Regions from separate parts of the Pseudoalteromonas sp. Angola-4 genome, predicted to be linked through region 2. Evidence: predicted binding sites of a transcription regulator. Region 2 holds the regulator's gene; each other region holds the start of a gene.

Region 1 (5,355 bases), on a different contig from region 2:
AAACAACAACAAACACCCTACCGCAATCATTATTAAGCCAGGAAACGTAAAGTTAGCAATGCCGGTAGCATGCCAAAGGTTTAAAAGACCTTCCATTAAAGCTACTCCTACGCCATCGCTATAATTGCATCGCCCGTTGTCACAGCATCACCTTCAGACACTAAGACCTCAGCCACAGTACCTGAGTGCATTGCACGAACCTCGGTTTCCATTTTCATCGCTTCCATAATAACAACCACATCGCCTTCGTTTACGGCTTGGCCTGCTTTTACTTTTACTTTAAAAATATTACCTGCCAGTGGCGCATTCAGTGTTTCACCTGATGCAACCGATGCTGATTGTGGTAAGTGCTCTGAATCTTTTAGCGTTACCTCTTTAAGCTCGCCACCTTGCGCAACCACTACATCGTAAACTTTACCGTCAACTTTAACGCTGTATTGCTCAGCGCTAACACCTTTGTTGCTTGTAGGTTTTGCTGCAGGCTTAGCGTTTGCATCATCAGCACTTGGCACTGCTTCAAAGGCATCTGGGTTATTACGGTTTTTAATAAATTTAAGGCCAACCTGTGGGAATAATGCATAGGTAAGCACATCATCTATTTGCTCATCAGCAAGTGTTAAACCTTGTTCTTGCGCTTCTTTTTGCAGCTCTGCTTCAAGCGATGCAAGCTCTGGGGCTATATTATCTGCAGGGCGACACGTAATAACCTCGCTGCCATCAAGCACTCGCTCTTGCAGCTCTTTGTTCATAGGTGCAGGTGTTAAACCATACTCGCCTTTTAAAACACCGGCGGTTTCTTTGGTAATTGTTTTATAACGCTCACCCGTAAGCACATTTAGTACTGCTTGTGTGCCTACAATTTGCGATGTTGGAGTAACTAGCGGAATAAAACCTAAATCTTCACGCACGCGTGGGATCTCAAGTAATACTTCATTTAGCTTATCTGCTGCGCCTTGCTCTTTAAGTTGGTTTTCCATGTTGGTTAACATGCCACCAGGTACTTGCGCGAGTAAAATACGGCCATCAACACCTTTAAGGCTCCCCTCAAAGGCAGCGTACTTTTTACGTACATCTCTAAAGTAAGCCGCTATTTCTTCTAGCTGGTTTAAATCTAATTCGGTATCGCGGGGCGTACCTTCAACAATAGCTACAATGGTTTCTGTAGCTGAATGACCGTAAGTCATACTCATTGAAGAAATTGCGGTATCAAGCATATCAATGCCTGCATCAATGGCTTTTTGATACGTAGCTGTACTTAAACCGGTGGTTGCATGGCACTGCATAGCAATAGGGATAGAAACGGTTTCTTTTAGCCCTTTAATAAGTTGCTCTGCATCGTATGGTTTTAATAAGCCTGCCATATCTTTAATACAAATAGAGTGACAACCTAAATCCTCTAGCTGTTTTGCAAGGGTTGACCACATATCAAGGGTATGCACTGGGCTTACAGTATAAGAAATAGTGCCTTGTGCGTGTGCTCCTACTTTTACAGCCGCTTTAATTGCCGTTTCTAAGTTACGCACATCGTTCATGGCGTCAAAAATACGAAATACATCTACACCATTTTTGTGGGCACGCTCTACAAACTTTTCTACCACGTCATCGGCATAGTGGCGGTAACCCAATAAATTTTGCCCGCGCAATAGCATTTGCTGTTTAGTATTGGGCATTGCTTTTTTAAGGGCACGAATACGCTCCCACGGATCTTCACCTAAATAACGAATACACGAGTCAAACGTAGCGCCGCCCCATGACTCAATAGACCAATAACCGGCATCATCAAGTTTGCTAGCAATAGGGAGCATGTCATCTAAGCGCATACGGGTTGCAAGTAAAGACTGATGAGCATCGCGTAAAACAAGTTCTGTTAATTTTAATTTAGCCATGTGTGCCTCTTATTTATTATTTGATTTGTACTGAGCAATGGCAGCACTAATAGCAGCGATGTGCTCGTTTGACACACCTTGAGATTTTAAAGATGGTGATTTAACCGGTATTGCAACTTCAGCCTCGTCAAAACGAGCAACCAAGTTAGACATGAGTGACACAGCACCAATCAATATTGAAAGAAATACAAACACGCCCACCATGCCCGTCAGCATCAAGCTACCTGCGGTTGTGAGTACAGCTCCTATATCCATTTTTCTCCCCCTGCACTATATAGCGATACAAAAAACCGCTTTATTTAAATAATTATTCACCGAATGATAACAAAACTTTTAACTTTGTCCACCACCTGTCAATTGGTAAAACCAATTAAAATTAAACTAACATACAGTCACAATAGTTAACATAGCTAATACAGGGTTAAATTAGCTTAGATATAGATGATAAAAATAACCGTTATAGGCAAAGGTTATATGATTAAACCCAAAAAAACTTAAAAACTATAAAAAATAGTAAGTTAAACGGCAGGTAAAAAATCAGTTTGGGCTAAAATGTAAATTGGTCTTACCAAGACTAGTAAAGCAGCGCACAAAAAATATTTATTTTTTTACTCTCTTTACAATAGTGTGAATAAGTTACATCGTTAAACGTAAAACTTACCAATCCTAAATTTACAACCTTCGCTCAAAAAACCATAACATATTGAAAATTAATAAAATTAAACTCTGGCACGCAACTGGCATTATTACTTTCGAACGAATTTGATAACCAAGGAGAAAACAATGTTACGCTGGACAATTACATTTTTAGTTATTGCTTTAATCGCTGCAGTGTTAGGTTTTGGTGGTATCGCAGGTGCCGCAGCTGGTATAGCAAAAATTATATTCTTTATCTTTTTAGTACTTTTAGTGATTTCTTTAGTTTCAGGTGCGCTGCGCGGTAAATCGCCCAGGTAGCTACTAACATACTTAAAACACTAAACAATCAACATATACAAGGAATTACATTATGAACTCAACAACTTTAAAAGCAGCACTAATCGCCGTATTTGCAGGTTTCTTTATGATGGGTTGTGAAGACAACCACGCAGAAGAAGCCGGTGAGCGTATTGATGAAGCAGTAACTGACGTGCAAAACTCTGTTGAAGATGCATGTGAAAATGTAAAAGAAGGCGTTAACGCAGAAGAAACTAACTGTTAATCTGTTTGGAAACGTAAAAAACGGCTTTTAATAAGCCGTTTTTTTGTGCGCTAACAAAAAGCGGCTTCTAACTCTTATAATGCATAGCCTACATTAACGGGTGTGATTTTTACGCTAGCTTGTTAAAATAGCGAAAACTATTACTTATTAGCAATTATGGCACTGACCACCACATACACACTCGATAAACCCTACTACTACGAATGCTTTGACGAGTCCCACTCTTATAGTAAAGCAGCCAAGCCAAAGTATTTTTTGCTGGCATTACTGGTGTGCTTAGGTTTAATTAGTATTTACGCCATGGACGATCATTACCTAGGTACATTTTTAATAATGCTGGGTGTATTAGAATGCGTTGCCTTTTATTACCGCAGGCCTTGGTGGGTTACGCGCCAAATGTTTAGTCGTGCTTCGGGTTCAACGGTTACTCTTTCGTTTACCGATGACGCTATTAGCACCGAAAACCACTATAAAAGCCATACATTTAAGTGGGCAGAAATAACCCATATTATTAAAACCAACCACGGCTACTTAGTGCACCATAATAAAGGTATGCAATATATTTCTAGCAGTGTATTAACCGATGAAATGCGCGATTTTATAAACAAAAAAGCCACTCAGTGAGTGGCTTTTGGTATAGCTAAGTGCATTACTCAGCTAAGTATAACTGTTGATTAAGCATTGCCCGGATTAGGGTTAGACTTTTCAGCTTGTATACGCATGTAAATCTCTTCACGATGCACTGAAACGTCTTTAGGTGCGTTAACACCAATTCGAACTTGATTTCCTTTAACACCTAATACAGTAACAGTTACTTCGTCACCAATCATTAGGGTTTCACCTACTCTACGAGTTAGTATTAGCATTCTCTTGCTCCCATGTTCCAATAAATTATAAGATTCCGCTTGACCATTTTAATGAAAAATTGATTGAAAAGTAAGTAAAAACTCCCAAACTATCCATTTTCTGTTAAAAATTCTGAGTGTAACGCTCTTACTGCTAGTTCTAAATACTTCTCGTCAATTAAAACCGATACCTTGATTTCAGACGTCGATACTAAAACTATGTGTATGCCTTCTTGCGCCAATGCATCAAAAAATTGATGCGCTACACCACTGTGAGACTTCATTCCTATGCCAACAGCCGACACTTTTGCAACTGTTGTATCACTAGAAATGCTATCAGCCTGCAGATTTACCTGTTGTTGAGTTAGTAAATCGTGTGCTTGCAAATAGTCATTTGAATGCACAGTAAAAGCATAGTCTATTTTTTCAAAGTTATGATTAACTTGACTAATCATATCTATTTCGATGCCATTTTCTGCAAAAAGTTTCAAAATTTTTGTAAGAGAATGAACACAGTATGGTACGCCATGTACCTTTATCAAGCATTCGTCACGATTAAACGCAATCCCCGACACAACCTTAGTTGGCATATCGCTCTCCTCAAAACTTATTAGCGTTCCTTCATCGGGCTCAAAACTCGAAAGCACCCTTAGCGGCATTTTATGATTACCAGCCGACTCAACAGCACGAATATGCAATACTTTTGCGCCTAAACTTGCCAGCTCTAGCATTTCGGCAAACGTTACATGGCGCATTCGCTGTGCGTTTGGTTCTACACGAGGATCAGTAGTGTATACGCCATCAACGTCGGTATAGATCTGACATTCATCGGCTTTTATTGCCGCGGCTATTTCCACCGCAGAGGTATCGGTGCCGCCGCGCCCAAGGGTTGTAATATTACCCTCTACATCGCGCCCCTGAAAACCGGCAATAATCGCAATCCGATTATGCTCAAGCTCATGCTTTAAACGCGTCGCAGCAACCTCTTCAATACGGGCTTTACCAAACATGTTATCGGTTTGAATATTAACCTGATCGGCTAGTAGGCTTACAGCCGAATGGCCACGTTTTATAATAGCCATAGCAAGGAGCGAAACAGAAACCTGTTCTCCAGTGCTAATAAGTACGTCTAATTCTCGGCTACTCGGGCGAGTATCTATTTGCTTGGCGAGGTTAATTAAGCGGTTGGTTTCTCCCGACATGGCCGAAAGAACCACAACCACTTGATGACCTTGCTGCTTAGTTTTAACAACAAGGTCGGCGACCGCTTCTATTCGCTCAATAGAGCCAACCGAAGTGCCGCCAAACTTTTGGACAATAAGTGCCACGTAAGCTTAAACTTTCTCACTTACCCAGGCTGTCACGCTTTCAAGCGCGGCGTTTAGGTTTTCAGGCTGTGAACCACCCGCTTGTGCCATATCAG
Region 2 (5,355 bases):
ATTTTTACTTTATATAACGAAAAACAAACATGGCGAATAAATGCAGACGAAGCAACGCTTTACGAAGATAAACAACTTATTTTAGAAGGCAATGTGGTTGCTAAAAATTTAGTTGATAACGCCATGATAGATAACATCAATGCCGATAACATCGAAGTCGACATTAAAGCGTTAACAATGCGCTCTGAGCAGCCAGTGGTTGTCACTGGGCCTAATTTAAAAATTGTCGGTAAAGGCCTTGAAGCCGATTTAAAAACCGAAGTAATAAAACTAATTAACCATACGCGAACAATATATTATGACCAATAAACTCACTAAAATACTTATTATCCCATCGCTAATGCTTGCATTTAGCGCCTCTGCTGCTGAGCCTGCCGCTCAACCGCCAGCAAATCAAATTTCTATTAGTGCAGACCGTCAAGAAGGCCAACTTAAAGAAAACGTAGGTATTTTTGAAAAGAACGTCGAAATTGTGCATGGTAATCGCAAAATTACAGCCGACCGACTCGAAGTACATAAACGTGAAGACTTAGGGGATAACAAACAACTCCTTATTGCCACTGGCAGCCCAGCCTACTTCGAAGAAAAACAAGACGACGGTACCGTAATGAGTGCCAGCGCAAACGAAGTACGTTACGACGTAGCAAAGCGCTTTTTAACGCTTGTTGGCGATGCTGAAGTCGCACAAGCCGGTCAAAAAATTAATGCTAAAAGTATTACCTACGACATGCAGCAGCAGCTTATTAGCGCAGAAAAAGACGAAAACTCTACGGATCGTGTCCACACAATTTTAGTGCCTGTTGAAGCAAAAATTAAAGAAAAAACAGGTAACGAAGGTCAACCATGAGCACCTTAAAAGCAAAACTATTAGCAAAAAGCTATAAAGGCCGCCAAGTTGTAAAAAATGTAGGCCTTGAGGTAGAAGCCGGCAGCATTGTTGGCTTATTGGGCCCTAATGGCGCAGGTAAAACCACCACCTTTTACATGATTGTAGGATTAGTACCTAGCGACAAAGGTAAAATTTCTATTGATGATAACGACATTACGTTATTACCTATGCACAGCCGCGCCCGTTTAGGCATTGGCTATTTGCCGCAAGAGTCATCAATATTTAGAAAGCTGACAGTTTATCAAAACTTAATGGCTATTTTAGAAACGCGTAAAGAGCTCAATAAAGCCGCGCGAGAAGAAACGCTTAACAACTTACTTGATGAATTCAGTATTCAGCATATTCGCGATAGCCAAGGTATGGCGCTTTCTGGTGGTGAACGCCGCCGTGTAGAAATTGCCAGAGCACTGGCAGCAAACCCTAAATTTATTTTATTGGATGAGCCTTTTGCTGGTGTTGATCCGATTTCAGTGTTAGATATAAAGAAAATAATAGAACATCTTAAAAACCGTGGCATTGGCGTATTAATTACCGATCACAATGTAAGAGAAACCCTTGATGTTTGTGAAAAAGCCTACATTGTTTCTCATGGGGAGCTAATTGCATCTGGCACCCCAGAACACGTATTAAATGACAAAACTGTACGCGATGTTTATTTAGGCGAGCAATTTAGGCTGTAACATTTAAGCCACACCTACAAGCATCTGCTAATATTAATTATAACAACATAAAAGGATTGTTAGAGATACATGAGGCAATCATTACAGCTGCGCATGGGCCAGCAACTTACAATGACTCCACAATTGCAACAAGCGATTCGCTTGCTGCAGCTCAGTACATTGGATCTCCAGCAAGAAATACAAGAAGCACTTGATAGCAACCCGCTATTAGAAGTAGAAGAGCAAGATTACACGGAAGAGTCGGCTGGAAAAAATGAACAAAAAGCAGATACGGATGATGTAACCGTAAGCGCATCGGCTGACGGTACAACCAGCGAGTACGAGCAAGACAGTGGCGAAGCTTTAAATAAAGACACCGTTAGCGATGATATGGCAATGGATGTAACCTGGGATGAGTACATGAGCGCAGCCCCTGCGGCATCCTCAGGCCCAATGCCGGAAGATGAGTCTATTTATCAAGGTGCCTCTACTGAAACGCTACATGAGTATTTAATGTGGCAGCTTCAGCTTACTCCTTTTAGCCCAACTGACGAAGCCATTGCTATTGCCATTGTAGAAGCTGTAGATGACTCGGGTATTTTAACGCTAAGTTGCGAAGAGATTTTAGAGAGCTTTAACCAAGAAAACGATGACGAAGTTGAAGTTGAACTTGATGAAATAGAAGCCGTTTTAAAGCGTATTCAGTTATTTGACCCTGTAGGTATAGCCGCGCGCAGTTTACAAGAGTGCTTGTGTATTCAGCTAAACCAGTTTGATAAAGACACCCCTTTTATAGAACAAACTAAAATGATCTTAACCGATCACATTGATCTATTAGCGGCACGCGACTATCGTACATTAATGAAAAAGACTAAGCTTAAAGAAGACGAGCTTAAAGAGGTCATGACCCTAATACATACCCTCAACCCAAAACCTGCAGATACAATAGTAAGGGAAGAGTCGGAGTATGTGATACCAGATGTGTCGGTTAAAAAAATAAAAGGCCGCTGGGTGGTAGAGCTAAACCCAGATAGCATGCCAAAAATACGCGTAAATAGTCAGTACGCGGCTATGTCACGTACCGTAAAATCAAGTGGTGATAGCCAGTTTATTCGCTCTCACTTACAAGAAGCTAAATGGTTTATAAAAAGCCTTGAAAGCAGAAACGACACGCTGCTTAAGGTAACAAACTGTATTGTAAAACAGCAACAGGCATTTTTTGAACATGGCCCCGAAGCCATGAAGCCAATGGTTTTAAACGATGTTGCTGAAATGGTAGAAATGCATGAATCGACAATTTCGCGTGTTACTACGCAAAAATATATGCATACACCACGTGGTATATTTGAGCTTAAGTATTTTTTCTCAAGCCACGTAAGCACTGAAAATGGCGGCGAGTGTTCATCAACCGCAATACGTGCCCTAATTAAAAAGCTAATTGCCGCGGAAAACTCAGCTAAACCATTGAGTGATAGTAAAATTGCGGATATATTGGCAGAGCAAGGAATTAAAGTAGCTAGACGCACAATAGCAAAATACCGTGAATCGCTAGCTATTCCACCGTCAAATCAGAGAAAGAGTTTGATATAAGACGTAAAAAACAAAGAGGAAATGCTTATGCAACTAAACCTAACTGGTCGTCACGTAGAAGTAACTGATTCACTTAGAGACTATGTAAATAATAAATTTGCAAAGCTAGAAAGGCACTCAGATCATATTAGCAATGTGCATGTCATTCTCGATGTAGAAAAACTCAACCAAAAAGCAGAAGCGACTATTCATGTAAGTGGCGCAGATTTATTTGCCTCAACAGAGCACCAAGATATGTATGCCGCTATAGACTCGTTGATTGACAAGCTCGATCGTCAAGTCATAAAACATAAAGAGAAGCTTGCTAGACACTAATATTATGAAATTAAGTACATTAGTATGCCAGGACTGCAGCAAAGCTGCGGTCCTTTTTAGTAGTAAAAAAAGAATTTTAGAGTTTATCAGTGAGCTTGCTCATGAAAAGCTCCCCTACTTACCACAACAAGATATTCTTAATGCGCTGGCAAGCAGAGAAAAGCTAGGCAGTACTGGTATTGGCCGGGGTATCGCCATTCCTCATGGCAGAATGGGTGGCGTAGAAGAGCCGCTGGCTTTAGTACTTGTTAGCGACACTCCTGTTAACTTTGATGCTATTGATAACTGCCCTGTTGATATTTTTGTTGCACTCATCGTACCAGATGGCGATAACCAACAGCACCTAAAGACTCTGGCAACCATAGCTGATAAACTGAGCAACAAAGAATTTTGTAAACAGCTGCGTAGTGCTAAAACCGATGCAGAGCTGTATCAAGTAATTGTTGATCAATCGTAGTAAATACTAAGGGCTATAAATGGAGTTAATTATCATAAGCGGCCGTTCTGGTTCAGGTAAGTCGGTTGCTTTACGCGTGGTTGAAGATTTAGGCTATTATTGCGTAGATAATATTCCGGTCAACCTACTGCCCTCTTTAGTGCGAAGTGTTTCAGATAACTATGACAAAATAGCCGTTAGCATAGATGTTCGTAATATTCCCAAAGAACAAGACGAATTTAACGATATTCTCGAGTACCTTCCTGACTTTGCTAAACCCACACTGTTTTATTTAGATAGTGATGATCAAACACTGATCAAACGTTTTTCAGAAACACGCAGATTACACCCTTTATCCATCGATTCACTGCCGCTTGATTTAGCAATAAAAAAAGAAAAAGAACTGCTTGATGTACTCGTAACGCGCGCTGACTTTATGCTAGATACCACCGATTTAAGTGTGCACCAATTAGCAGAGTCAATTCGCGAAAAAATACTGGGTAAAAAAGATAAGCAACTTATTGTAACGTTTGAATCGTTTGGCTTTAAACACGGCATACCTAAAGAAGCTGATTATGTTTTTGATGCTCGCTTTTTGCCAAACCCCCACTGGGAGCCTGAACTCAAACCGCTTACGGGCCTTGATCAACCAGTAAAAGATTTTTTGGCAAATCACAGCATAGTGCAAAAATTCACTTGGCAAATTCAAACCTTTGTACAAACTTGGTTGCCACACTTAGAGCGTAATAACCGTAGTTACCTCACTATTGCAATTGGCTGTACTGGTGGTCAACACCGCTCGGTTTATTTAGCGCAAGCCATTGGTGAGAGCTTTGCTATGACGCATCCGAATGTCAAAATTCGTCATCGTGAGCAAGAAAAGTAACCTTAAAATAATAACCTGTTCAGTTTAGGTATAGTAATTTATGCGCTGTGAAGACACATTTTTAATAAAAAATAAATTAGGCTTACACGCCAGAGCGGCAACGGTCCTTGCGCAATTAGCTGTACAGTTTGATGCTAAAATCACCTTACACCAAGATGATAAAGAAGCCGCAGGCGACAGCGTATTAGCTTTAATGTTACTTGAAAGCAGTAAAGGTAAAGAAGTTAAAGTAGTCTGTGAAGGCCCTGATTCAGAGCAAGCTTTGCATGCGGTTGGGCAATTAATCGCACAACGATTTAACGAACAAGAATAACTTAAAGCACCATAGCCTTATAAGTTAAAGACTTATCAGGCCAAACTATAAAGATTTAGTAAATTAAGGTATTCCGACTCGCCTAATTTAGTGCTTTAATTTAGGGTAATAAAGCCATGCCCCTGCTAAATTTGGTTACTTAATTTTAAACACTAATTTAGCCCCAGCATTGGGTTTAGCACAAAAAATAAAGAAAATAACAGTGGGCAAAACCACTTACTAAACACCTTTCCATTACACAAAAATATTTAGGATGCCAATGCCAGA
Region 3 (5,355 bases), on a different contig from region 2:
CTCTGCTAATTGATTACCCAACTGATTACTTTTATTAAGCGATGCGTCTAAATCTACAATGGTGGTAACCGCTATGTTGATGCTGTTGTTATCGGGCGCTTCGGCTTCAAGCGTATCGACTAAATCCAGCGCCATTTGCTCTACATAGTTTGCCAGCGTTTTGTGGTGTTTAAGCGGTGTAAACTGCCTTGCTGTGTCGTACTCACTTTGCTGCTGCACAGATTGGTTGGCATACACTGGCGTTGGTTGGCTACTTTGCGTTACCACGGTGTAGTCTGAGCGCGTGTTTATGCTTTCGTTATGCTCATTATTTTGCGTTATTGAACAGCCAGTTAATGCTAACGTTGCCGTTAGCCCTGCTATAGCAGATAGTTTGTAAAACATGGTCAACCTCACTCGCTGGCTTGTTTAAGCATAATTCCGTCGGTGCGATAGCTACTGTTTAGCGCATCCACCACTGATTGAGGAATAAACCCTTGCGCACTGCCCACTACCGCTTTACTTTTAATGCCCACTATTCGAGCATTTACCAGTACGCCGCCTTGGTGGCTCACAAGTGTTCCTGCTAATACGTAATTAAAGTTTTGATCTTGGTTTAGCTCTAGGTAGTCGCGGCTAAATACAAAGTCGCCTGCGGGGGTTACTCGCATATAATCGGTGGTTTTAAAATCGATAACCGGTACTCCAAAACTATGCAGTTCATGCATAAAGCTTTCGGCTATTTGGTTACCTAACAGGCTTCCATCGCTGTAGTCATCATCTAAAAATACAAAGCTAGAAACGGCAAGTGGCGTTTTGTCGTTTACGTATTGCAGGTTTTCGACCATGTCTTGCATTATCCCGCGCACATAATGGTTTATATTTTTGCGTTTTGCGGGGGCACTTTTGGTGTAGTTACTTTGCTTGTTTAAATTAGACTGAAATAACGCTTCATTTGGTGCAGGTGCTTTTACCGCACGTTGCTCTGAAACAAGCTGGGCTGCATTGTCTTGCTCAACCTGCTCTGGCTCTGAATGTAGCGAATTTAACATTTGCGAACAGCCAAAGCCTAATGGCAAACATAGGGTAATTAATAGGTTTCTCATGGTGTGCTCCTGATTAATATTCGCTGCGGTACAAAGAGCCGTCACGCTGCTGAATTTTTTCATTTCCCCACATTACATTTATAGGGATCTCTGTGCTGCCTGCCGACAGTACTTGCTTGTTTTCAATATTAACGAGTCGTGCATTAACTATATAAGCATGCTGTTGTCGCGTTACAGTGCCGGTGATGACTAAGTCAATATTTTGGCGATTGCGTAATTTACTTAAGTCGCGGCTTAATATGCTGTCTGCGTTTTGCGCTAATATAAGGTTATTGCCAAGGCGGTACTCAACGGTATGATAGCCAAGCTGGGTAAATTGCGTTAATAAGCTTTCTTGAATTTGTAAGCTCAAACCCGAGGCCTGCCCTGCTACTACCTTAGTATCTAAAGCATCGGCATAAAAAAAGCTACTCACACCAATGCGCGCATTGGCATTTAAAGCGCCATTTACATGGTTAAGCTGCGAGGTTAGATTTGCTACATACTCGTTAACGGTATAGGGGGCCATTGCTGCTTTTGGCGCGTCAGTAGGCACACTCGGCTCTGGGGGCGGAACCAAATTGCAAGCAGTTAAATTTAACAATACTAAAGGCAGTAAAAGGCGCATAGTTGCCGTCCTCTTTAAAACATACCGAGGATGAAGCAATTATTATGCCTAATTAACCTAAACTCTGGATAATAAACCTATCTCTAGCCAGAGATAATAAATTTAAGTATCAAGATAGTTCAATATGCTAGTAAGGCTCTTAACCAGAGTTCAGGTTAATTAACTTTGAGGCGTTTTGACGTAGTAGGTTACAAAGCAGTTATTAATTTTTATTAATGACTTACATGCATCCTTTGCTGCTTCTTTTGTTTTAAACGCACCAAGCTTTAATCTATAAAAGGTGTGCTGGTCAATCAGTACTTGCTCGGTATTTACTTCAAGCTTATTTGAGGCCGATTGAAATTGCTTTATAGCCGCTTCAAGTACCGCTTTATTTTTATATGCCCCCACTTGCACAGCAAACAGCGCATTTGTATTTACAACAGCTAAGTGGTTAGTTTGCTGTTGTTTTGGCTGCGCGTTAAGTTGTTTTAATTTATCTACTGTGCGCTGTAATTCACTTTCTAGCTTTAACAGTCTTTCTAGTTGAGGCTTGGTTTGTTGCCACTGCTGCGCTGACTCTTTTAGTACGGCTAAGTCATCTTTTTTAATGAGCACCGCCTGCTTTTGGGCCGTTGCTAGTGCGTGAGCACTGTTTGATAATGCAAAGCCTAAAACTAATGTGGCTAAAAAATCCTTGTAGTGCAGCATAAGTATGTTGTTAATATGGGTAAGAGTGGGCGCTATTTTAACAGCCAATCAACGCTAAGCAAGTCACGCGTGCTACGGCCTATTGCGCTTTTATACCAATTAGCTTAATTAAGTAATCTATTATGAGGATAGTAAAACGTATTGATAGCTAGGCAAAAAAATTGCTATTTAGTTGTTCTAAACGAGATTTATTAACGCAGAACGCAACTCGATTAGGCCCGTCAAATGATTATTTATTATTGCGGGTTGGTATCACTATTAAAGTTTAATTGGCTTATCGGTGTAGTTACTTACAATGCAGTCGAGCTTATACATTTTAAATACTTCACAGTCGGCTTTGGCATTTTTAAGGTTTTTATAAGAGCCAAGCTTTAAGCGATAAAAGGTTTTATCATTTATTTTTGCGGTTTCTACGTTGGTTAATATTTTATCTCTAAATAGTGGCGCTGCTTTGGTATTTAGTTCTTGCCAGGCTTTGGCTACATCCTGCTTAGAATCAACCGAGGCAACTTGTAATGCAAATACATGTTTAGGGGTATTAAGCTTTATAGTTTGCTTTTGGTTATTGTTAGCAGCTTTGTAAGTTTGCTGACGACGTGGCTTATTACTGGTTGTACGCGAAGGCGTGCGAGTGTAACGGCTGCTGTAGGCAGGGCTTGCATTAGATTGTGCAATAGCTTTAGAGTTTATTATATCTATGTGATTAACCAGGTAAGTAATTTCTTTTTCAAGCTTTAAAATACGCTCTATACCGGCGCGTGCTTGCTGCCATTGCATTGCGGCATCTTTTAATTGCGCAAGCTCTAGTGCAGTTATCGATACGTAATCGGGCGTGGTGTTAGGTATTTCATTATCAACAGCAGGTTTAGCGGTAGGCGTAATAGAGCACGCCGTGCCAAACGTAAGCGTAAAAAGGCATACAAAAAAGTGTTTATAGTATTTTTTTAATTTAAGCATGTACCCGTTATCCTGAAAGCAGTGCCTGTGCACTTACATTTCAGTTAAACATTCTCACAAGAAAGCGTTTAACTTAGCAATTTAAACAATGAGCGATTTTTGCTCCCGCACGCTAATTTACCTGCTTAGATAAAATTAACATGACCCTTCCGTGAGTTTGGCTTTTAATACAACTTTGATGCCAATTAACATAAACTTTACAATATAAATTACGTTATGTTGCTATATAACGCAAGTCAAATTCAGAACATAATTAAGCGTAGACCATCTTTATTACTGGCGTGGTTAAAATTAAGTAAACCCATACCTATTTTTGTATTAATAATTTAGCACTAAAAAAGGCGCCTAAACAGGCGCCTTGGTGGGTAATTTAATAAAAACTAAATTAACGATTTAATAAATGTTTTTAAATCATCTGCAAACTCGTCGCGGCGCAGAGCAAACTCTATCGTTGCTTTTAAGTAGCCTATTTTACTACCACAATCGTGGCTGCGGCCTTTCATTGCGTACGCGTCTACTTTTTCTTGCTGCATTAGCATGGCAATTGCATCTGTAAGTTGAATTTCGTTGCCAGCCCCTTGCGGCGTTTTAGCAAGAAGTGGCCAAATGTTTTCGCTCAATACATAACGCCCTACTACAGATAGGTTTGAAGGTGCTTCATCTACTGGCGGTTTTTCTACCATGTTTATAATTGGCGAGCTTTCACCTTGGTGAAGCTCTACGTCACCTAAATCAACAACACCAAATTTGTCTACTTCGTCCATTGGTACTGGCTCAACCATAATTTGGCTGTGCTTAGTTTCTTCAAAACGGGCGATCATCTCTGCTAGGTTGTCTTTTTTAAGGTCGCTCTCTACGTCATCAACAATTACATCTGGCAAAATAACCACAAAGGGTTCGTTGCCAATAATTGGCGCTGCACAGTTAATTGCGTGGCCTAAGCCTTTGGCTTCGCCTTGGCGTACGTGAATAATGGTCACATCTTTAGGGCAAATTGCCTGTACTTCGGCAAGTAATTGCCGCTTTACGCGTTTTTCAAGCGTGGCTTCTAGTTCAAAGCTGGTATCAAAATGGTTTTCGATAGAGTTTTTACTTGAGTGCGTTACAAGTACAATCTCTTTAACGCCTGCTGCTACCGCTTCATTTACTACATATTGAATAAGCGGGCGGTCTACCACTGGGAGCATCTCTTTAGGGATAGCTTTTGTGGCAGGTAACATACGCGTTCCAAGGCCTGCTACTGGGATCACTGCTTTCATCTTGTTCTCCTTAATCTTATTATACTGAAAACGGATATTGGATTGGTTCGTGGCATTGATAGCCTACTACTTCAAAATCGTCTCGTGTTACCCATGTTTCTATATCTTCTAGTGATTTTATGTTTGGGTTAATATTTAATTGCGGTGAGTCAAACGGCTCACGTGTTAGCTGTACATCGCGCATTAACGGTAACTGGTTTTCGTAAATATGCGCGTTAGCAATTTTATGATACGCCTTACCTGCTTTATGGCCGGTAATTTGCGCTACCAATGCCAGTAATACAAAGCACTGAATTTGATTAAAATTAAGCCCTAGAGGCACATCGCAACTGCGCTGATACGATGTTAAATACAGCGTGTCGCCAAGCAGCGAAAACGTATGCGTGTGCATACATGGGCGCAAGCAACCAAGCTCAAACTCACCAGGATTATAAAAGGTAATTATTTCACCTCTGTCATCAATCCCGTTTTTTAAGTTATTTATTACTTTAGCAAGCTGATCGAGCGTTGAGCCATCTGGGCGCTGCCAATTACGCCCTTGCACGCCATAAACGCGGCCCATGTCGTCCTCGCCTTTGCGGTTAGGGTTATTTAGCCATGCGTTATTATCGTTTGCGTTTGCATCCCAAGTTTTACAGCCTATATCGCGAAATTGCGCTGCGCTATCGTACCCTCGTAAATAACCTAAAAGCTCTGCTATAGCGGCTTTGTAGTAACTTTTACGAGTGGTGATCATAGGAAATTTATTATTACCTAC
Region 4 (5,355 bases), on a different contig from region 2:
TACTTCTGAAGCAATGCGCATGATTAAGCAAGGTGCAGTAAAACTTAACGGTGAAGATAAAATCACTGATACAAAACTTGAAGTAGCAAAAGGCACGACCGCTATTTACCAAGTAGGTAAACGTAAGTTTGCCAACATTACTGTAGCGTAAGCGCAGTTAAAACTAAAAAACCAGCTTAGGCTGGTTTTTTTGTGCGCGTATTTTGGCTGCTAAAAAACTATTAAATCAGCTTTAATATCTCAATACTGATAATAACTAACAGCCAAAAGGCACGCGCTTGATTTAATCTATTTATGAGCACAGGGACGTCTTCGGGTTTTGGGAGTCGCTCGGTCCCAATTCGCATTTTATTAAAACGCTTACCAAAATAAACCGCAGGGCCGCCTAGCTGTACGCCAATAGAGGCGGAGCACACACTTAAAATCCACCCTGTATTTGTTTGATAAAAGTGTCTGCCATAGTGCTTTATGTAATGCATACTTTGTTTACTGGCTTTGCTTGCGGCAATGGTTAATGCAAGTAAGCGTACGGGGATAAATTCGATTATAAACAAAAGTAGTTTAAGCGGTTTTAAAAAGTGGCTATTAGGTGATATATCGGCGCGCCAAGCATGCTGCATTAAAGTCAGTAGCCGATACGCTAAAGCGGCAATTGGCCCAAGTAATAAAAATATAAATATAACGGTAAAGTAATTACGGGCAGTTCGTAAAATTAAGCTTTCAATTAAGGCTTTAATAATACCTGGCGCTGAGAGCTTATTGACCTCTCGGGCAAGCAGTGGCTTTACGAGTTCACGCGCGGTAGATTTTTGGTTTTGTTTTACTAACTTTGCAACACGCAGGGCTTTTTTTTCAATCGCTTTGCTTTCTAGGCACAAATATAAAATGAGGCCCGCGAGCAGCTCAGGATAAAAGGCAAATTCAAGCAGTAACACAATAATAATAAGAATAACGCTTAAAACTAGCGTACAGGCAAGAGTGGAGGCTAAATAAAGGTAACTTTTAGGCTCACTTGGTTTATAAACCCGTTTACCTATAGCACTAAATACAGCGGTTAATACTGTATTAGGGTGATACCAGCTTTTTAACGGGAAAAAGCGCTCAGCAATGAGCGCCACAAAAAAGGCAATAAAGTCCAAATGGTTTTGAACAATATTGCTTAGCATTTACAGCGTAACTTTTGTTAGCTTTTCCAATAGTGCAACAACCATTTTTGATGAGTTGATTGATGCAGTCTCTAAGTATTCTTCAAACGATTGCGGCGACTCTTTACCGGCAATGTCAGACATAGAGCGAATAACCACAAATGGCGTATTAAGCGCAAAACATGTTTGCGCAATAGACGCGCCTTCCATTTCTACTGCAAGCATTGTAGGAAAGTCGCTGCGTGCTTTATCAATTCGCACTGGATCACACATAAATGAATCACCCGTACAAATTAAGCCTACTAAGGTTTTTACTTCGCTAATTTGCGCAATGGTTTGCTCGGCAGCTTCAACTAGTTTTGGGTGTGCGGCAAAGCCTGCTGGCATTTGTGGAACTTGGCCGATTTCGTAGCCAAAAGCGGTTACATCTACATCGTGGTGACGTACTTCAGAAGAGATAACAACATCGCCAACACTTAAAGAGGGATCAAAGCCACCGGCAGAACCTGTGTTGATAACACAGTCAGGATTAAAGTTATCAATTAATAACGTGGTTGCAATCGTTGATGCCACTTTACCAATACCCGATTGCACAAGTGTTACTGTATTACCTGCTAATTCGCCTGTGTAAAAGGTAAACCCTGCTTTTGTTAGCACTTGTGGGTTTTGCATTGCTTCACGTAAAATTTTAACTTCTGGCTCCATTGCGCCAATAATACCAACATTCATAGTGTTTGATTCCTGAGTTTGAATACGTAGATTATACGTGAAGTTAGCAATAAAAAACAAAAAAGCGAGCTGTTTTACGGCTCGCTTTAAATACTTTTAGGAGAGTATTTAATTCTATTTTAAATTTCGGCTAACGCAGTGGTTTGGGCTTTAGCCTGAGAAGGTGACAATACCGCAGGTTTACTTACACGATTACGTGTTGGACGAGCCGATTGCACCGCTGCAGGTTTGCCTAATTTAAACATAATTGCATCGCGCACCTCAGAAGGGCGGTAGCCTGATTTTACTTTCATACGAATATGTGGAATGCCAGCGGATTCTAAAGCGCCGTTTACAAACCAGTCGCGCTGCGCTTTGTGGCCATCTTTATTGGCGTTGTTAACTAAATCGACCGCTGCCACTATCGTCATTTTTTCTTTATCTACCAGCACAAAATCGAGTTGTTTATTTTTAGCTTTAGCTAAAGCTGCACGTTTTGATTTAGCAGAAAGGCCTTGCTTGCAGTCGATTACATCGATGAGTTTGACGCGGCTCACAATTTTGTATTGATCGCCTACCGCACGCTCTAAAAGATTTAAAAATGCACCCTCAACCTGTGTAAACACGGTTTGTTTGCGGGTAAAAGGATAGGGATTGCCGCCATCATCACTAAATTTTGACGCAACCACAGAGGCCCCAACCACTAATACTAAAATTGATAATAAAGCGAATTCCATACGGTAACTCCATAACAACAAATTGACACTGCTCAAGTAAAGCAATTTACGTGCCTAAAAATTGGTTATTATGGCTAATTACCGTATGTATTTATTATTAATGCAGCAGGGCTGTTAGGCTTTGTAACCGCCCTCAATTCCTTTAACGGCAATCGCGACTGCATCATGCGCATGGAGCGATTCATAATGGTTAATTTGTAGCCAGTAATCACTAAAGTTATCGTTTTCAAGAACCGCTTTAATTTTACGTGCAGCGTCTTCACAAAACATTAAATTTTGACCGTTAAGGCGGGCAAATTCTTGCTCATCTTCACGTTTTACTGCCGCTTGTACGGGGGTTTTTAGCTCAGCTTCTAATGTATCAATTAAATTTACTACGTCAAATTCACTAATTGTGTTGTCTAGCTTTACTTTAACGTTTGCAATTGAACGCTGGGAGTGAGGCGTTGCCACAATACCCTGCGTTGTACCTAGCCATGCTAAAACATCTTTTTGATTAAGTGTTTCTTGGTTAAACTTTTCGCTAAAAGCATTTTGAATAAGTTGACGAGCAAGTGCTGCAGAGCATGGACAGGTTGATGAATAAGTAACATCAACGCTTAGCTCGTAGCTAATTACGCTATTTTCAATAGTGCTGGTTAGGGTAATTGGGTAGTTTTTCCAACCTGCTTTACCGCTTAATAACGATTTACGACGCAGCGGTAATTCAAATTTAAACTCTATTTGGGCTTTGTCACTTAATCCTTCGTGGCTGGTGATAAAGGTATCGAGTGCTTGAGCTAAAGTTTGTGGGTTAACTTGTTGCTCTGTTGAGAGTAAATCAAGCGCTAAAAATAAACGCGACATATGAATGCCTTTAGCGTCTTCTTTATGCAAATTAACAAAGGCACGCGCTTTTGCGTTAACGGTAACGGGTGCTAAATCTTTCGATTCAAAAATAAATGGCAGTTCTATTTCGCCCATACCAACCCAGTCTAACTTACCTGTTTGTAAGGCGGGAGCCGTATCAGCTATATCGGGCATGTTGGTTTGCATGTGCGCTACTCGTTATTGGTCATAATAAAGCGCAGCATTTTACACTAAATAATTTATTGCTGAAATGATGAGTTTAACAAGTAGGCAAAAGTAAACATGAAAATTTTCTGTTTTTGTCGCACAACATGAATATAGCTAATAGAAAAATGCTAAAATCTGCTGCAAAATGCGTTTGACTATTAATAGGCACTTTTTATTTATGCCTAGTAACGAGATACACTGACCTATGACCGATTCTTCTTTGAGCCCTTGGGCTCGAGTACTTTCTAGTTTAATAACTCGCTTTGGCGAGTTAAAAACCGCGGCAATGTGCTACGCGCTTTTATTAGGCGTGTCGCTTATATTGTCGAGTATGTTTTATTATGTGGCACTGGGTGAGGTTAATTTAGTTGATATTTTAGCTGTGGTATTTTTTACTGCGGTTGTATCTCCCTTTATGATCAGTATTTTACTCAACTCGATTAGACAATTAGATGCCTCATACGCTTATTTAGACAGCGCCACAAAACAAGAAAAGCTGTTAAATCAAACATTAAAAGATAATATCAACCGCCTCAACATTGAAATAGATGAGCGAAAAATGGCCTTTCATGCCAAGCATCGCGCCATTGAAGAGCTTCGCCGCGAAATAGCAGAGCGTAAAAAAACACAACAAGAACTTGCTCAGCAAGGCATGCTCCTTCGCTCTATTGTCGACTCTTCCCCCGATTTATTTTATTACCGAGATAACAACGGCGTGTTTGCCGGCTGTAATAAAATGTTTGAAGAGGTTATGGGCAAAACCAGCGCTGAACTAATTGGTAAAACAGTGGAGCAGATTTTCCCTAGCTACTTTTTAGCAGAAGTACTCAGAACCGATAAACAAGTCGAGCAAACGCATCAAGCGCTGACAATTGATGTTGAATATATGGTTAATGGTGAAAACCGTTGGTTTGAGCTGCGTAAATTACCGTTTATAAACGATCAAGGTGACTACATAGGTTTGCTTGCATTTGGCCGTGATATAACCAGCCGTAAAGAAGCAGCACAAGCGCTTGAAACAGCCTATAAGGATAAAGGTAAGTTTATAGCAACGCTTAGTCATGAGCTGCGCACGCCATTAAATGGCATTGTAGGTTTAACCCGAATGCTACTTGATACAGAGCTTAATAAACAGCAACGCAGTTGGTGTAATACGGTGTTTTCGAGTGCTGAAACCTTAGGGAATATTTTTAACGATATTATAGATTTAGATAAAATAGACCGAGAGCAGTTAGATATAGCAACCGACTCTATTAACGTTTCAGACTTTATTAACGATGTAGTGAACTTTGCCGGCTTAATTGCTGAACAAAAAGAGCTTGAATTTTCAATTGAGCGAAATGGCACATTAGATGTTTATGCACTCCTAGACCCAACGCGTTTACGCCAAGTGGTATGGAACTTAATTAATAATGCCGTTAAGTTTACCCAGCATGGCGAGGTAAAACTCACATGTAGCCGAGAAGAGCGTAACGACGGGCCGTGGCTTGAACTTAAAATATCAGACACAGGGCAGGGGATCCCAGAGGATCAACTCTCGCGCATATTTGATATGTACTACAAAGCCCCAGATTTAAGCGGTAAAAACGCGATTGGCTCAGGCATTGGTTTAGCCGTAACCAAAGCGTTGGTCAGTGCAATGAAAGGCACTATTTCGGTAACCAGTACAGAAGGTGAAGGCAGCTGCTTTACAGTACACATACCGCTTA

The links. Region 2 encodes sigma-54, which starts transcription at its own class of promoters, with help from an activator protein. Its sites were predicted from a motif close to GTTGGCACGNNNNTNGNNT; they were not measured.
Region 1: PSH48_RS13175 (DUF1328 domain-containing protein) is a predicted target of sigma-54. The motif match lies at 2,612-2,630, and genes of this name have one in related genera.
Region 3: PSH48_RS10965 (FlgO family outer membrane protein) is a predicted target of sigma-54. The motif match lies at 1,726-1,744, and genes of this name have one in related genera.
Region 4: PSH48_RS13225 (DUF2726 domain-containing protein) is a predicted target of sigma-54. The motif match lies at 2,630-2,648, and genes of this name have one in related genera.

What each region holds. Positions count from the first base shown of each region.
Region 1 covers NZ_JAQREK010000011.1:10,516-15,870, reverse strand. The annotation lists gene PSH48_RS13190 (sodium ion-translocating decarboxylase subunit beta) at 1-96, opposite strand, end outside; gene oadA (sodium-extruding oxaloacetate decarboxylase subunit alpha) at 108-1,886, opposite strand; gene PSH48_RS13180 (OadG family protein) at 1,896-2,141, opposite strand; gene PSH48_RS13175 (DUF1328 domain-containing protein) at 2,670-2,843, shown strand; gene PSH48_RS13170 (hypothetical protein) at 2,896-3,087, shown strand; gene PSH48_RS13165 (YcxB family protein) at 3,244-3,711, shown strand; gene csrA (carbon storage regulator CsrA) at 3,762-3,953, opposite strand; gene PSH48_RS13155 (aspartate kinase) at 4,043-5,260, opposite strand; gene alaS (alanine--tRNA ligase) at 5,267-5,355, opposite strand, start outside.
Region 2 covers NZ_JAQREK010000009.1:61,275-66,629, reverse strand. The annotation lists gene lptC (LPS export ABC transporter periplasmic protein LptC) at 1-309, shown strand, start outside; gene lptA (lipopolysaccharide transport periplasmic protein LptA) at 299-847, shown strand; gene lptB (LPS export ABC transporter ATP-binding protein) at 844-1,569, shown strand; gene PSH48_RS11850 (RNA polymerase factor sigma-54) at 1,639-3,138, shown strand; gene hpf (ribosome hibernation promoting factor) at 3,166-3,453, shown strand; gene PSH48_RS11840 (PTS sugar transporter subunit IIA) at 3,458-3,910, shown strand; gene rapZ (RNase adapter RapZ) at 3,930-4,775, shown strand; gene PSH48_RS11830 (HPr family phosphocarrier protein) at 4,816-5,088, shown strand; gene mgtE (magnesium transporter) at 5,348-5,355, shown strand, end outside.
Region 3 covers NZ_JAQREK010000008.1:28,832-34,186, forward strand. The annotation lists gene PSH48_RS10955 (FlgO family outer membrane protein) at 1-384, opposite strand, end outside; gene PSH48_RS10960 (FlgO family outer membrane protein) at 393-1,085, opposite strand; gene PSH48_RS10965 (FlgO family outer membrane protein) at 1,099-1,692, opposite strand; gene PSH48_RS10970 (SPOR domain-containing protein) at 1,852-2,382, opposite strand; gene PSH48_RS10975 (SPOR domain-containing protein) at 2,641-3,339, opposite strand; gene galU (UTP--glucose-1-phosphate uridylyltransferase GalU) at 3,720-4,598, opposite strand; gene PSH48_RS10985 (thymidylate synthase) at 4,618-5,355, opposite strand, start outside.
Region 4 covers NZ_JAQREK010000011.1:21,024-26,378, forward strand. The annotation lists gene tyrS (tyrosine--tRNA ligase) at 1-151, shown strand, start outside; gene PSH48_RS13215 (cobalamin biosynthesis protein CobD/CbiB) at 222-1,166, opposite strand; gene mtnN (5'-methylthioadenosine/S-adenosylhomocysteine nucleosidase) at 1,167-1,874, opposite strand; gene PSH48_RS13225 (DUF2726 domain-containing protein) at 1,994-2,590, opposite strand; gene folE2 (GTP cyclohydrolase FolE2) at 2,705-3,625, opposite strand; gene arcB (aerobic respiration two-component sensor histidine kinase ArcB) at 3,852-5,355, shown strand, end outside.